Regions from separate parts of the Streptococcus marmotae genome, predicted to be linked through region 1. Evidence: predicted binding sites of a transcription regulator. Region 1 holds the regulator's gene; the other holds the start of a gene.
The links. The regulator HrcA, encoded in region 1, represses chaperone genes, less so after heat shock. The targets are predictions, from matches to a motif close to TTAGCACTCNNNNNNNNNGAGTGCTAA.

Region 2: the regulator HrcA is predicted to act here: its motif matches at 4,623-4,649, upstream of groES (co-chaperone GroES).

Annotation. Positions count from the first base shown of each region.
Region 1 is NZ_CP015196.1:417,649-425,616, reverse strand. Features, by position in the region: gene A4H00_RS02165 (hypothetical protein) at 145-411, shown strand; gene A4H00_RS02160 (ACT domain-containing protein) at 435-701, shown strand; partial or broken gene A4H00_RS02155 (PFL family protein) at 713-2,049, shown strand; gene A4H00_RS02150 (histidine phosphatase family protein) at 2,122-2,817, shown strand; gene A4H00_RS02145 (PadR family transcriptional regulator) at 2,986-3,318, shown strand; gene A4H00_RS02140 (DUF2812 domain-containing protein) at 3,299-3,715, shown strand; gene A4H00_RS02135 (DUF2812 domain-containing protein) at 3,847-4,380, shown strand; gene A4H00_RS02130 (hypothetical protein) at 4,377-4,577, shown strand; gene hrcA (heat-inducible transcriptional repressor HrcA) at 4,763-5,746, shown strand; partial or broken gene grpE (nucleotide exchange factor GrpE) at 5,737-6,121, shown strand; gene dnaK (molecular chaperone DnaK) at 6,483-7,968, shown strand, end outside.
Region 2 is NZ_CP015196.1:666,584-674,551, reverse strand. Features, by position in the region: THF riboswitch at 400-489, shown strand; gene A4H00_RS03415 (folate family ECF transporter S component) at 528-1,091, shown strand; gene pepA (glutamyl aminopeptidase) at 1,131-2,204, opposite strand; gene A4H00_RS03405 (DUF4651 domain-containing protein) at 2,256-2,540, shown strand; gene A4H00_RS03400 (thioredoxin family protein) at 2,537-2,857, shown strand; gene ytpR (YtpR family tRNA-binding protein) at 2,861-3,487, shown strand; gene A4H00_RS03390 (single-stranded DNA-binding protein) at 3,553-3,948, shown strand; gene groES (co-chaperone GroES) at 4,671-4,955, shown strand; gene groL (chaperonin GroEL) at 4,969-6,591, shown strand; gene A4H00_RS03375 (DUF1033 family protein) at 6,927-7,268, shown strand; partial or broken gene glf (UDP-galactopyranose mutase) at 7,686-7,968, opposite strand, start outside.

The sequences.
Region 1 (7,968 bases):
GGAGGGCTTGTTTCCTGTATATACGGGAGGCAGGTCTTCTTTCATTTTTTCCGAATATTTTTTAAAAAATATAGATGACGCTTAGGGCTTGGTTTGCTTTTGTGGTACAATGGAAATCAGAAAGTAGAAGAAGCGAGGTAGAAGATGACTGCAACCCTATTTTTTGTGACAGAATGTCCAGATACAGCTCCGTTTGTGGCTGGTTTAAAAGAATTGTCCTTCGACTATGAAGCTGTTGAGATTACGGCTAATTTGGCTAATTTTAAGCGTTTTATCCGTTTGCGAGATCAGCATCCAGCTTTTCAGCAAGCAAAAGAAAATGGTTATGTGGGAATGCCAGCGTTGCAAATTGGAGAAGAGGTCTTTTTAGATCTTTCTGAGGTCAAAGACTTTTTGGGTCATTCATCATGAGATAAAAAGGAAAGAGGGCTAAGATGAAAGCGATTATTACAGTTGTTGGGAAAGATAGAACCGGTATTGTAGCGGGAGTTTCTGCTAAGATTGCGGAATTAGGATTGAATATTGATGATATTTCACAAACCGTTTTAGATGAATTTTTCACGATGATGGCAGTTGTTTCAAGCGATGATAAAAAAGATTTTGCGGTCTTACGTCAGGAATTTGACGCCTTTGGTGAGAGCTTGAATGTTAAAATTAACATTCAAAGCGCCGCCATTTTTGAAGCCATGTATAACATCTAAGAGGTAGCGGAATGGATATTAGACAAGTAACTGAAACCATTGCTATGATTGAGGAGCAGAATTTCGATATTCGGACCATCACGATGGGAATTTCGCTTCTGGATTGTATTGATACGGACATCGACCGTGCAGCTGAGAAGATTTACGAAAAAATTACGACCAAGGCACGTGATTTGGTCGCGGTCGGTGATGAGATTGCAGCGGAATTAGGGATTCCTATTGTCAATAAACGGGTGAGTGTGACACCCATTGCTCTGGTTGGAGCAGCGACAGATGCGACGGATTATCTTCCCCTAGCCAAAGCGCTAGACCGAGCAGCCAAGGAAATCGGGGTTGATTTTATTGGTGGATTTTCTGCCTTAGTGCAAAAAGGTTATCAAAAAGGGGATGAAATCTTAATCAACTCCATTCCTCGTGCTTTAGCTGAAACAGACAAGGTCTGCTCGTCTGTCAATATCGGTTCAACCAAGACAGGAATCAATATGACAGCTGTCCGTGATATGGGACGGATTATCAAGGAAACAGCGACTTTGTCTGAAATGGGAGCTGCAAAATTAGTTGTTTTTGCGAATGCAGTAGAAGATAATCCCTTCATGGCTGGAGCCTTTCATGGAGTTGGCGAAGCTGATGTGGTCATCAATGTTGGCGTATCAGGTCCTGGGTAGTTAAGCGTGCTTTAGAAAAAGTTCGTGGAGAGAGCTTTGATGTTGTGGCTGAGACAGTTAAAAAGACAGCCTTTAAGATTACCCGTATTGGTCAGTTGGTCGGTCAAATGGCGAGTGAACGTCTGGGTGTGAAGTTTGGGATTGTGGATTTAAGTCTTGCTCCAACCCCTGCTGTTGGTGATTCGGTAGCCCGTGTTTTAGAAGAAATGGGTCTTGAAACGGTTGGAACGCATGGGACGACAGCAGCGCTTGCTCTCCTCAATGACCAAGTGAAAAAGGGCGGTGTGATGGCCTGTAATCAAGTTGGTGGCCTGTCTGGTGCCTTTATTCCTGTTTCTGAAGATGAGGGGATGATTGCAGCTGTTCAATCTGGTTCGCTGAATTTGGAAAAATTAGAAGCGATGACAGCCATTTGTTCAGTTGGATTAGATATGATTGCCATTCCAGAAGAAACACCTGCAGAGACCATTGCTGCCATGATTGCGGATGAAGCAGCAATTGGAGTAATCAATCAGAAAACAACTGCTGTACGGATTATTCCAAAAGGCAAAGAAGGGGACCTGATTGAATTTGGTGGCCTATTAGGAACGGCTCCTGTTATGAAAGTCAATCAAGCTTCATCTGCTGATTTTATTGCGCGTGGTGGACAAATTCCAGCACCAATCCATAGCTTTAAAAATTAGAGAATAGGAAACGATTGTCTTAGACAGTCGTTTTTTGATATAATAGGATGAGGAAGACAAGGAGGAACAACAATGGCAGAAACTAGATTATATATTGCGCGCCATGGTAAGACCATGTTTAATACTATTGGTCGGGTGCAAGGCTGGTGTGATACTCCCTTGACGACAATAGGCGAAACGGGTATTCGCGAATTAGGTCTTGGTTTGAAGGAAGCTGGTTTGGAATTTAAGGTTGCCGTATCCAGTGATTTAGGTCGGACAGTTCAGACGATTACCATTGCTCAAAGAGAATTGGGCATTCTTGGTAAGATTCCTTACTATCAAGATAAACGTATTCGTGAATGGTGTTTTGGGAGCTTTGAAGGGATGTATGATGCAGAATTGTTTAGTGGTGTATTGCCACGCATTAGCGGAGTTGTCGATGCCAATACGATGACTTTCGAAGAAATTGCCAATGGGGTACATGAAGCTGACTCGGCCAATTGGTCTGAACCTTGGGAAGTGTTAAAAGAGCGCATTTTTAATGGCTTTGAACGTATTGCTAAAGACCTTGAAAAACAAGGTGGGGGAAATGCCTTGGTTGTTAGTCACGGTATGACGATTGCAACCTTGGTGAATCTACTAGAACCAGAACGTCCAACCAATCTAGCACTAGATAATGGTTCGATAACTGTTTTGAGATACGAAAATGGACAATTTAGCATAGAAGCAGTAGGAGATATGTCGTATCGCCAGACTGGCGCTGAGTTGCTCAAACGACATATGTAAAGAAAAAGAGTAGATTGGCACGTTAGTTCAGAATATGAGAGTGGGGAGCTCGGTTTCTAAGAAATCACGATTGAGTCCCACTTTTTTATTTTTCCTTGACAATTACATCGAGATGCGATATACTTCGTGTATCGAAGTACGATATATCGAACTACAAGGGGTAATAAAATGGAAGAAAAAATCAGACGGGTCTATCTTCCAATGACGGAAACAGCATTTTATATTTTATTTGCCTTACAGGAAGAGCGGCATGGTTATGAGATCACCCAAAAGACCAAGGAATTAACGAGTGGACAAGTTGTGATTAGCCCAGGAACTATGTATGGTACTCTTTCTAAGATGGAAAAAGACGGTCTGATTGCCTTTGTCCGCGAGGAAGAAAAGCGTAAGATCTATCTGATAACGAAGTTAGGACGAGAGGTTTTGGGCATTGAATTAGCTAGGATTGAGCGCCTTTATCGAAATAGCCGAGGTGTGAGATATGAAACAGCAGAGATTTAAGGCTTTTCAGCTGAATCAAATGGAAGAGTATTTAGGTCAGATGCACCTAGCAGGTCAGGCTTTACAGCAGGTATCGTCTTGGAGTGGGAAGATGGAATTTGTAGCCTGCCCTTCTGAAGAAATGCACTATCAGATTGATGTGTATCAGCCTAGTAAGAAAGAAACTGGTTTTTTTCCAGAATACGATACCCATTATCTGAGTTTCTTTCAAGATGCAGGCTGGGAAATGGTCTGTGGTGTGTCACCCTATGTTATCTGGTGCAAGCCTGTAGCTGCGGTAGGCACTCCAGATGAAGCGCTCCTCTACAATGATCGTAGTAGCATATATTTATCAAAAGAAAATTGTGACGAATCGGATTTTATCCACTGCAATTTTGCCTTGGATTGCGCTAGCTAATAGCTCGATTTGGCGCATTGCGGAGTGGAAATGGCAGCAGTTTGCCTGGAATTGCATGATGTTGCTTATCTGGCTCAGTTTAGTAGCCTATCAACTGTGGACATTGCATCGCTTGAAAAAGGAGCTGTAAGATGAAAAAAGAATGGAAGTTGTTCTTCATTACAGATTTTGAAAAGGAAGAAGAGTACTTAACCGACATGCACCGTAAGGGTTGGAAGTTAAAAGAAGTACGCTTCTTCTGTCTATTCATTTTTGAGAAATGCCAACCGGAAGAAGTGGTCTATCGTCTTGATTTCAAGCCGAGATTGGGAGAGGATCAGGAAGTCTATTACCAAATGTATGAGGACTATGGCTGGGAGAATCTCGGAACTTGTAATAATTTTGTCTATTTTCGCAAACCTGTGACAGTAGGTGAAGAAGTAACTATTTATAGCGACCGTCAAAGCAAACTTGACATGATTGGACAAATCTTCAAGTGGCGATTTTTGGCTCTCGTTCTAATCGGACTAGCTGTCTTTGGGCAGGCATTTTATCCGCGAGATGTGGATGCTTGGTCCTTGTGGATGTGGAGAGTTTTGTCTCTTGCCTACCTTTTTGTCTTTTTCTATTGCGGGATTGGTTTTTACAAATTGAGAAAACGTTACGCTGAAAGGGGATTAAAATGAAAAAACAGTGTCCGAAAGTGGCAATTGCAGCCATACCTATTTTATGTATTAATTTTTTCCTCAATCTGCCTCGTTTACAGTTTGAGCAGTTGACTGTTTCTAAAATCGTGACGGATACGATTGTCCTGATTCACCCTGTTTTGATAGGGATTATCCTGTATCGCTTCTGGAAATGGAAGAACACAGAACAGGACTAGACAGGTAATTGGTTAACTATGGCGCGTCTAGGTCTTCAGACTGATTTTTAGCACTCTTACAAAAAGAGTGCTAATTTTTTGGTTTTCTACCTTGACTTTAAGAATAATCGGTGTATAATAGAATCATGAGTTAGCACTCGAAAGGATAGAGTGCTAATGCTGGAATTCCGAATGGAGGTGAGGTTTTGGTAACAGAACGCCAACATGAAATTCTAAATTTGATCGTTGAAATCTTTACGAAAACGCACGAGCCAGTCGGATCGAAAGCTCTCCAAGACAGTATTGCCTCAAGTAGTGCGACCATTCGAAATGATATGGCGGCGTTGGAGAAAAAAGGCTTGCTTGAAAAAGCTCATACCTCGAGCGGTCGGATGCCTAGTGTAGAAGGTTTCAAATACTTTGTGGAGCATTCCCTAACGTTTGATAGTCTAGCTGAAGAAGATATGTATCAGGTTGTCAGGAGTTTCGATCAAGAATTTTTCCGACTGGATGATATTTTGCAGACAGCAGCGACCATCTTGTCGGATTTAACGTCCTGTACGGTGGCGGTGCTTGATGTTGAGCCTAGTCAGCAGAAACTCACAGCGTTTGACATCGTCATTCTCAGTCAGCATGCAGCTTTGGCTGTGATGACCTTAGATGAGTCAAAAACGCTGACCAGACAATTTGCCATTCCTAAGAATTTTCTCCGTGAAGATTTAAGGGAAGTCAGGAATCTGGTCTTAGAACGATTGCTGGGGAAAACGGTACTAGATATTCATTACAAACTCAGGACCGAAATTCCGCAGATTATCCAACGGCATTTTGTCACGACAGATAATGTCTTGCATCTATTTGAACACATTTTCTCGGATCTTTTTACCGAGAATGTGGTGACGGCTGGAAAGATTCGCTTGCTTGATTTTGCGGATATTGGGGCTTACCAGTTCTTTGAATTTCCGCAACAAGTAGCTCTTGAAATGCGAAGCAATCTAGCTGAAGATGAAATGCAGAGTGTCAAGGTGGCAGACAGTCGAGAACCATCGCTTGCTCATCTGACCGTAGTGACAACTAAGTTTCTCATCCCTTATCGTGGCTTTGGGATCTTAGCCGTCATCGGTCCAATCAATGTGGATTACAACCGCATGATGAGCCTTATCAATCTCGTGAACCGAGTTCTCGTGCCGTAGCTGAAATGCAAAAATATTCAACGCCGTAGCAGCGAAGAACGTCAAACCTTGCAACGCTATCGCAGTCAGGATTTGGCTAAGGCAATTTTGCCGTCGCTTGATAACCTCGAACGTGCGTTAGCCGTAGAAGGACTAACAGATGATGTAAAAAAAGGTCTTGAAATGGTTCAAGAAAGCCTAATTCAAGCGCTAAAGGATGAAGGGATTGAAGAAGTAGCAGTGGACGGGGCATTTGACCCTAACTTCCACATGGCTATCCAAACCATGCCAGCAGATGACGAACATCCAGCTGATACGATTGCACAAGTCTTCCAAAAAGGCTATAAACTGCATGAAAGGGTGCTTCGCCCTGCTATGGTGGTCGTGTACAACTAGTCTGCTATTTTCCTTTTACTCGTCGTTAAGTCGCATCGGCATACCTCAGTATAGCCGTCAGCGCCTTGCCTAGATTAAAAGAAAACTATCTAGCCTAGTTGGTGTATACCGCATTGCCTAGGTCTAAAACAAATGACAGGCTAGTTATGGCTGGGTAAAAAATAGAGTTATTCTGGACCGAGATGTCCGTAAACTATTTGTAAATTGATAACTAAAGTAAATTAGAAAAAATAAACATTAGGAAAGGAATGGAACCCGAACGGAAAGCTCGGAATTTAGATAAATCGCCTCGTGTGCCAGCACACATCGTTGATTTCCTAAAATTCTTGTCGCATTCTCGGCGTTCTTGGTATCTTATATTATGTCTAAAATTATTGGTATTGACTTAGGAACTACAAACTCTGCAGTCGCTGTTCTTGAAGGAACAGAAAGTAAAATCATTGCAAACCCAGAAGGAAATCGTACAACGCCATCTGTTGTATCATTCAAAAATGGTGAAATCATCGTTGGTGATGCAGCAAAACGCCAAGCTGTAACAAATCCAGATACGATTATCTCTATCAAATCAAAAATGGGAACTACTGAAAAAGTTGCTGCAAACGGCAAAGAATACACACCACAAGAAATCTCTGCGATGATTCTTCAATACTTGAAAGGCTATGCAGAAGAATACCTTGGTGAAAAAGTAACCAAAGCAGTTATTACAGTTCCAGCTTACTTCAACGACGCACAACGTCAAGCAACAAAAGATGCTGGTAAAATTGCAGGTCTTGAAGTAGAACGTATCGTTAACGAACCAACAGCAGCGGCTCTTGCTTACGGTCTTGACAAGACAGACAAAGAAGAAAAAATCTTGGTATTTGACCTTGGTGGAGGAACATTTGACGTTTCAATCCTTGAGTTAGGTGACGGTGTCTTTGATGTTCTTGCGACTGCTGGGGATAACAAACTTGGTGGAGATGACTTTGACCAAAAAATCATCGACCACATGGTTACAGAGTTCAAGAAAGAAAACGGCATTGACTTGTCAGCAGATAAAATGGCTGTGCAACGTTTGAAAGATGCGGCTGAAAAAGCTAAGAAAGACCTTTCAGGTGTCACTTCAACTCAAATCAGCTTGCCATTTATCACCGCAGGAGAAGCAGGACCTCTACACTTGGAAATGACGCTTACTCGTGCGAAATTCGATGATTTGACACGTGACCTTGTAGAACGCACAAAAGAGCCAGTTCGCCGTGCTTTGTCTGACGCAGGACTTTCTATTTCAGAAATTGACGAGGTTATCCTTGTCGGTGGTTCAACTCGTATTCCAGCGGTTGTTGAAGCGGTGAAAGCTGAAACTGGTAAAGAGCCAAACAAATCTGTAAACCCAGACGAAGTTGTCGCTATGGGTGCTGCAATTCAAGGTGGGGTTATCTCTGGTGATGTCAAAGACGTTGTTCTTCTTGACGTAACACCATTGTCACTTGGTATCGAAACAATGGGGGGTGTCTTTACAAAACTCATTGACCGCAACACAACCATTCCAACTTCTAAATCACAAGTCTTCTCAACGGCAGCAGACAATCAACCAGCGGTAGATATTCACGTTCTTCAAGGTGAGCGTCCAATGGCAGCGGATAACAAGACACTTGGTCGTTTCCAATTGACAGATATTCCAGCTGCACCTCGTGGTATCCCTCAAATCGAAGTAACCTTTGATATTGACAAAAACGGTATCGTATCTGTTAAGGCTAAAGACCTTGGAACTCAAAAAGAGCAAACCATCGTTATTCAATCAAATTCAGGTTTGACAGATGAAGAAATTGACCGCATGATGAAAGATGCAGAAGCAAACGCAGAAGCAG
Region 2 (7,968 bases), 250 kb from region 1:
AAATCAAAGTCTGATGTCGTTACCTCACCTTGCTTCAACAGTCCGGGGGACTGTTGAAGGTTGGAAATAAGGATTATGTCATAATCCTCAGCTAACATTAGTTCAAACTAGTGGTTCAGTGGAGACGAGCTGCGCTCGTTCTATTTCCAGCCTTCCATAATTCTCGATTGTGGAATAATCAGATTTTGATTTTTATAGAGTATTACCTCGGGCACTTTTTATTTTTGCTCTTGTAAGTGAGGAGTGTTTTTCCTAGAATGGGGTTATTCAAGTGCAAAAGGGATAGCAGTAAGGAGTTGAATAGATGCATCAACAGACAACGTCAAGTTGAGATTTTGTCAGGGAAGGCTCTAGTCAAAAGAATAGAGATATGGTAGAATGAAATGGCAAAGTAATTTGCGCAGAGTAGGTGGTTTGCGTTAAGTGTGTATGGATGGGATGTTGCTGTACAACGAAGCGAGAGCGCGGTAAACCATTGCATCCGCTGTCGATCAGCCGACAGCTCCACTTGATAAAAGGAGCAGAATATGTTTTCGAAAAAATCTCCTAAATTAGGAGTGCAGCTAATAGTTGCGTTGGCGATGTTAATCGCTGTACGTTACATCTTGGGTCATTACTTTTCATTTTGGATTATACCGAATATATTGAAAGTTAGTCTGTCATTTATTGCAAATACATTGATCGGAATGTTGGCAGGTCCATGGATTGCAGTTGTTGTGTTTGTGGTGAATGATGTGTTGACTGCTTTAAACTCGGGATACGCATTCATTATTTGGTTTACCCTGTTAGAAGCAGTTCAAGGTTTTTTATATGGCTATTTCTACTATGGAAAGAAATTAGACATTCATAAAATCAAAGATTGGCTCTATGTGCTACTTGCGACAACGGTGATTATGGGGATTGGAACCTTCCTGTTGACCCCAATTTTAAATCAAATCTACCAACAGGTCCCTATTTCAGTCCAGTTTTTTGTTCAGGGACGTATTTTTAAAGTATTAGAAATTCCATTCAGAGTTGTTGTGACAATGATGTTATTGCCGCAGCTTCAAAGAATCCCAGAAGTACGTAAGTTAATGGGAATAACAAGATAATAAAAAAGCAACAATTCATCCCATTGTTGCTTTTTCTATTTAGTATTGCTTCATTAAATCTACTGTTGAACGGTCTAATTTTTTCACAATGGCTTGTAGAAAGGCTTGTGCTTGTAAGAAATCATCCATATTGTAAAGAGTTTGATGTGAATGGATATACCGAGCACAGACGCCAATTGTAGTAGAAGGGATACCGTGTAGTTGCTTATGGGCTGCTCCTGCATCAGTGCCACCTTTTGCGCAATAATATTGGAATTTAATACCAGCTTCTTCTGCGGTTGTGAGAAGGAAGTCTTTCATGTTTTTGAGCATGATGTGCCCTGGATCATAGAATCGCAAGAGGGTACCGTCACCGATTTTGCCCTGTTCTCCAAAAATATCACCTGCAGGGGAACAATCGACAGCGAGGAAGATGTCAGGGTTAAATTTGTTTGTGGATCCATATGCACCACGTAAGCCAACTTCTTCTTGGACATTGGCACCAGCAATCAAGTGATTTGGAAGAGGGATATCTGATAGACTTTCGAGCAATTCTGTTACCATTAGCACCCCAAAACGATTGTCCCAAGACTTGGAAATGATGTTTTGGCCATTTGCAGTTAAAATGGTCTCACTTTTCGGAACGAGAATGTCACCAGGACGTACGCCAAATGTTTCTGCTTCTTCTTTTGAACTAAATCCTGCATCGAAGATGATATCTTTTGTAGCAGGAAGTCCAGCGCTACCATTCGTACCACGGGAAAGGTGGGGAGGCATAGAGCCAGAAATAACAGGAATTTTTCGACCGTCTTGCAGGTGTAGTGTAAAGGCCTGGCTAGATACGACAAGTGGATTCCAACCGCCAATTTCTACTGCTCGGAATGTTCCGTCTGCTTGAATATGACTAATCATAAAACCAACTTCATCCATGTGGGCAGCTACAAGAATACGAGGAGCGTTTTCTTCGGTTGTCTCCTTGATTCCGAAAATCCCTCCCAATCCATCTGTTTCAATACGATCAACGTATGGAGTGATTTTTTGGCGCATGTGATTGCGGACCTCGTGTTCGAATCCAGCGATACCTTGTAATTCGGTAACTTCTTTGATTTTTTCAAATAAAATAGAATGTGACATAATGATCCTCCTGTCTATTATTTTATCATGAATTGTGGTAAAATGTTGGATATGAACAAGAAAAAAGCAGCCTTGCTAGCAGGTGTAGTTGGAGCGGGTATTCTCGCAGCTAGCGCGCGATTTTCGATGACCATGTATGAAGAACGAAAAAAAGCGAAAGCTCTCCAGCAAGTGCGTACATTTTTTGCTGAATATGGAGAAATTGCAACTGTATTTATCAACGAGGTAGAATCAGATAAGCACCGTTTAGTGGGTGGTGTTGTCATGGAAGATGAAACAGTCTATCTGTTTGAAAATGAAGCAGGTGTGATTTGGTATGAGGAGGAATTGATATGATTGTGCCAACGAGTCTTGAGGAATTGGCTGGTCTTGTCGAGCAAGAAGGAAAACAAGTCTTGTTCTTTTCTGCCGATTGGTGTGGTGATTGTCGCTTTATTAAGCCGTTTTTACCAGAGATTGAGGCTGAAAATCCAGACTTTCAATTTGTCTTGGTGGACAGAGATGAGTATATGGACGTAGCCCAGCAGTGGAATGTCTTTGGGATTCCCAGTTTAGTGGTTCTGGAAAATGGGAAGGAAATAGCCCGCTTTGTCAATCGAGACCGGAAAACCAAGCAGGAAATCAATGATTTTTTAGCGAATGTGAGAGGATAAGAAATGATTTTTACCTATAATAAAGAACATGTTGGTGATGTCTTAATGGTTATTGTGGCAGATAGTAAGAATGACCAAGTGGCTGTTGAACGTAAAGGAAATGTTGCGCGTGTCTTTCTGATAGACACTCAAGAAACTGTGGCGTGGAATATTTTTCAAGTCTCTAGCTTGTTGACAATTTCAGGACGTGGTCAAGTTTTTTTAACGGATGAAGATGTAGCTATTCTCAATCAAGAATTACAAAAAGAAGGCTTCGCAGAATCGTTGGTCAATGATAAGGAACCCAAATTTGTCGTTGGTGAAATTGTGAAATTGGTTGCTCATCCAGATAGTGACCACTTGAATATCTGTCAAGTTAAAATAGGGGAAGAAAAAACAGTTCAAATTGTCGCAGGAGCGCCGAATGCTGCCCTTGGTTTGAAAACGATTGTTGCTTTGCCTGGTGCGATGATGCCAAATGGTAGCCTGATTTTCTCGGGAGAATTACGTGGTGAAAAAAGTTTTGGGATGATGTGTAGCCCACGTGAATTGCAGCTGCCAAATGCTCCACAAAAACGTGGTATCATTGAGCTAGATTCAAGTGAAGTAGTAGGGACACCCTTTGATCCTGCAAAGCATTGGCAAGGATAATAAAAAAGTTGGCTCAGGCCGACTTTTTTACATCTTTTTCGAATAAATAAGTAGGAGGGAAAAAGATGTACAATAAAGTGATTATGATTGGTCGTTTGACGGCCCAACCGGAATTGAACCAGACAGCCAGTGGCAAAAATGTGACCCGTATCACCATCGCTGTCAATCGTCGATTCAAGACAGAAAATGGTGAGCGTGAAGCTGATTTTATTACAGCTGTCTTTTGGGGGAAATTGGCCGAAACCCTTGTTTCTTATGGAGGGAAAGGTAGCCTAATTTCTATTGATGGGGAGCTGCGCACACGTAAATATGAGAAGAATGGGCAAAACCAATATGTAACAGAAGTGCTCGGTCAGTCATTTCAATTGCTAGAAAGTCGTGCTCAACGTGCCATGCGTGAAAATAATACAGGTGAAGATTTGGCAGACTTGGTATTAGAGGAAGAGGAATTACCATTTTAGATAGAATAAGAGGCTGAGACAAATCAGGATGAGCGCGTCGCGCTTGCCTACAAAAGAATGTAGTCTGGAAGATTACGTATAAAAAGTGTTCAGCTTCGTTTCTTTTATAGCTGTAACATTTTGACGCAGTAGTTGTCTGGTTTGTAAAACGAGTTTGGGACAAAAAGATTTTCACGGTAGAAATGCTATAATTTCAGATAGTCTCTTTTACTAAAATATATAAAAAGTGAGCAAAGAGAGAATTTTAAGATTTTAACTCTTCCTTTGTTCGCTTTTTACTTTTCTAATCAGACTTTTGTTGCAATATTATTATAGGAGAAAGGAGGATGAGACAAATCATAATGAGCGTGCCTCGCTCATCCACAAAAGAATATAATCTGGAAGATTACGTATAAAAAGTGTCTAGCTTCGTTTCTTTTATAGCTGTAACATTTTGATGCAGTAGTTGTCGGGTTTGTAAAACGTTGCTAAATCAACATTCTACAAATCGCGTCAACCTTGCGGGGTGGGAGTAAAATCATCTTTGGCCTGGGCTTAGAAACTAGAGAGAGACTTCTTCTTTCATCATTCGCGTTCATTCCTCTCTCTTTTTCAGTCTGTAGTACTATTTTCAAAAAACTAAATGAAATTCTCTTGACTATTTTTGACCAAATGATATAATAAAACCATAGAAATTAGCACTCACCTAGAAAGAGTGCTAAACGAATTCTTGGAGGTAAGATATGCTAAAACCATTGAACGATCATGTGGTCGTAAAAGTAGCAGAAAAAGAAGAACAAACTGTTGGAGGCTTTGTCCTTGCAGGAAATAGCCGTGAGGCGACTAAGGTTGCTGAAGTCCTTGCAGTAGGACAGGGAATCCGCACCTTAACGGGCGAATTAGTCCCATCAAGTGTGAAAGCTGGGGACAAGGTTGTCCTTGAAGACCACGCAGGAATTGAAGTCAAAGACGGCGAAGAGAAGGTCTTGCTTGTTCGCGAAGCAGAAATTTTAGCAATTGTAGAGTAAGAAAGGGAAAAAGATGGCAAAAGAGATTAAATTTTCATCAGATGCCCGCACGAGCATGGTGCGTGGAGTTGATATTTTAGCAGATACAGTCAAAGTAACCTTGGGACCAAAAGGTCGTAATGTCGTGCTTGAAAAAGCATTTGGTTCACCCCTTATCACCAATGACGGTGTGACTATTGCCAAGGAAATCGAACTGGAAGACCATTTTGAAAATATGGGTGCTAAATTGGTGTCCGAAGTAGCATCTAAAACCAATGATATCGCTGGTGACGGAACAACAACTGCAACAGTTTTAACTCAGGCAATTGTCCGTGAAGGGATTAAAAACGTAACCGCAGGTGCAAATCCAATCGGTATTCGCCGTGGAATTGAAGTGGCGGTCAGTGCAGCTGTAGAAGCTCTTAAAGCAAATTCAGTCCCTGTTGCCAATAAAGAAGCCATTGCCCAAGTTGCAGCTGTATCTTCTCGTAGCGAAAAAGTGGGTGAATACATCAGTGAAGCCATGGAAAAAGTTGGCAAAGACGGCGTTATCACCATTGAAGAGTCTAAAGGGATGGAGACAGAGCTGGATGTCGTAGAAGGTATGCAATTTGACCGCGGTTATTTGTCTCAATACATGGTGACTGATAATGAAAAAATGGTGGCAGACCTTGATAACCCGTATATCTTAATTACAGATAAGAAGATTTCAAATATTCAAGAAATCTTGCCATTGTTGGAAAGCATTCTCCAAACGAGCCACCCACTCTTGATTATCGCAGATGATGTAGATGGTGAAGCTCTTCCGACCCTTGTCTTGAATAAGATTCGCGGAACTTTCAATGTTGTAGCTGTAAAAGCACCAGGATTTGGTGACCGTCGCAAGGCTATGCTGGAAGATATTGCAATCTTGACAGGTGGTACAGTTATCACTGATGATTTAGGTCTTGAATTGAAAGACGCAACCATTGAAGCACTTGGTCAGGCTTCTAAAGTAACAGTTGACAAAGACACAACCGTTATTGTAGAAGGTGCGGGCGATGCGACAACGATTCGCAACCGTATCGGCATTATCAAAGCACAAATCGAAACAACAACCTCTGATTTTGACCGTGAGAAATTACAAGAACGCTTGGCGAAATTGTCAGGTGGTGTGGCAGTCATTAAAGTCGGTGCAGCGACAGAGACTGAGTTGAAAGAAATGAAACTCCGCATCGAAGATGCTCTCAATGCCACTCGTGCAGCTGTTGAAGAAGGAATTGTAGCCGGTGGTGGAACAGCCTTTGTCAATGTTATTGATGCTGTAGCGAGCCTTGAGGTGGAAGGTGACGAAGCGACAGGACGCAATATTGTCCTTCGAGCTTTGGAAGAGCCAGTTCGTCAAATTGCTTTGAATGCAGGTTTTGAAGGCTCTATCGTGATTGACCGCTTGAAGCATTCAGAAGCTGGAACAGGCTTCAATGCAGCAACAGGCGAGTGGGTCAACATGATTGAAGCAGGGATTATTGACCCCGTTAAAGTAACGCGTTCTGCCCTTCAAAATGCAGCCAGCGTTGCCAGCCTTATCTTGACAACAGAAGCAGTTGTCGCAAACAAACCAGAACCAGCTGCCCCAGCTCCAGCAATGGACCCAAGCATGATGGGCGGTATGATGTAATAATCAACTCTCGTAGAAGCTATTCTGCGAGAGTTTTTGCATACTAGAAAGAAAAATGGAGCAGATGATGGGGCTTGCTTTATACTCTATAAAGATCAAAATCTGACTAGGAAACGAAAATGCAGGTAGAACTAGAGTTCGATAAGGTGGGTTAACGACGTCAGATTTTAATCTTTGCTGGTAATTATTTCATATCATTGCTTGCACACTTCAGTTTCTCTCAAAAAATAGAGAGGTTGAGTGAGATGTTTTTTAAGTAGAATAAATTTCACAAGCTAATTCTTTTTCTCCTGTATGAAAATTCGCTATAATAGTCAGCGTAAGGGAGTGAAGAGATGTATCAAGTGATTAGGATGTATGGTGATTTTGAGCCTTGGTGGTTCTTGGATGGCTGGGAAGAAAATATTATTAGTACTAGTAAATACAGTAATTACGAAGAAGCTTTGCAAGATTATCAACGGCAGTGGGTCTGTCTTTCTGAATACTTTCCAATGAAGGAAAGCCAGAATGGTTTGATGACAGCCTTTTGGGATCCGCAAGATCAATATTGGTGTGATGAGTGTGATGAATATTTGCAAAATTATCACTCATTAATATTATTGGAAGTGGCAGAAAACATGCCTACAGGCTTGCGACGAAAAGAGGCAAGCAGACATCGAATTTGTCAATTAAAGTAAAAAAGAGCATCTGTACAGAGGAGTAGAGGTGCTTTTCTATCTTTTTAAGTTCCTGCTGTTTTCTCTAAAAGTTTTTCTGGAAATGTACTTGTTAGTTCGTAGGAAGAATTGGCTGTATTTTTTAAACGAATATGCTACAACGATAAAACATGGTCGAGTGGGATTGGTATTTTTGGGAAATACCTTGTTATTCGCTGATGACATACTATAGCTATCTTATTTAGCTATTTCCTGAGCTACAAATAGAAAAATTCAATACCAATCTCAAAAGCCATCAAAAACGATACATTTGAAGTAACCCCTAAGTAGTAAATAGAGTATTATGACTTTATTTCTGATATGTTTCGTAGCGTGAAGATACATTTTATTACTTAATAACAAAAACACCAGACTGGGCATTTCCAATCTGGTATTTTATTACGATTTTGCAAACTCTGCTTCAACTACTGCAAGTGCCCGTTCGATGACCAAGTGCATATCATAATACTTGTAATCTGCTAAACGACCACAGAAAATGACCCTGTCTTGAATAGCTTCTGCCTCTTTTGCATACTTGGCAAAAATAGCATTGTTTTCCGCATCATTGATTGGATAGTAAGGCTCCTCACCTTTTTGCCAATCGGCTGGGTATTCTCTGGTAATAACGGTTTTTTCCTGCCTTCCGAATTCAAAGTGCTTATGTTCAATAATCCGTGTATAA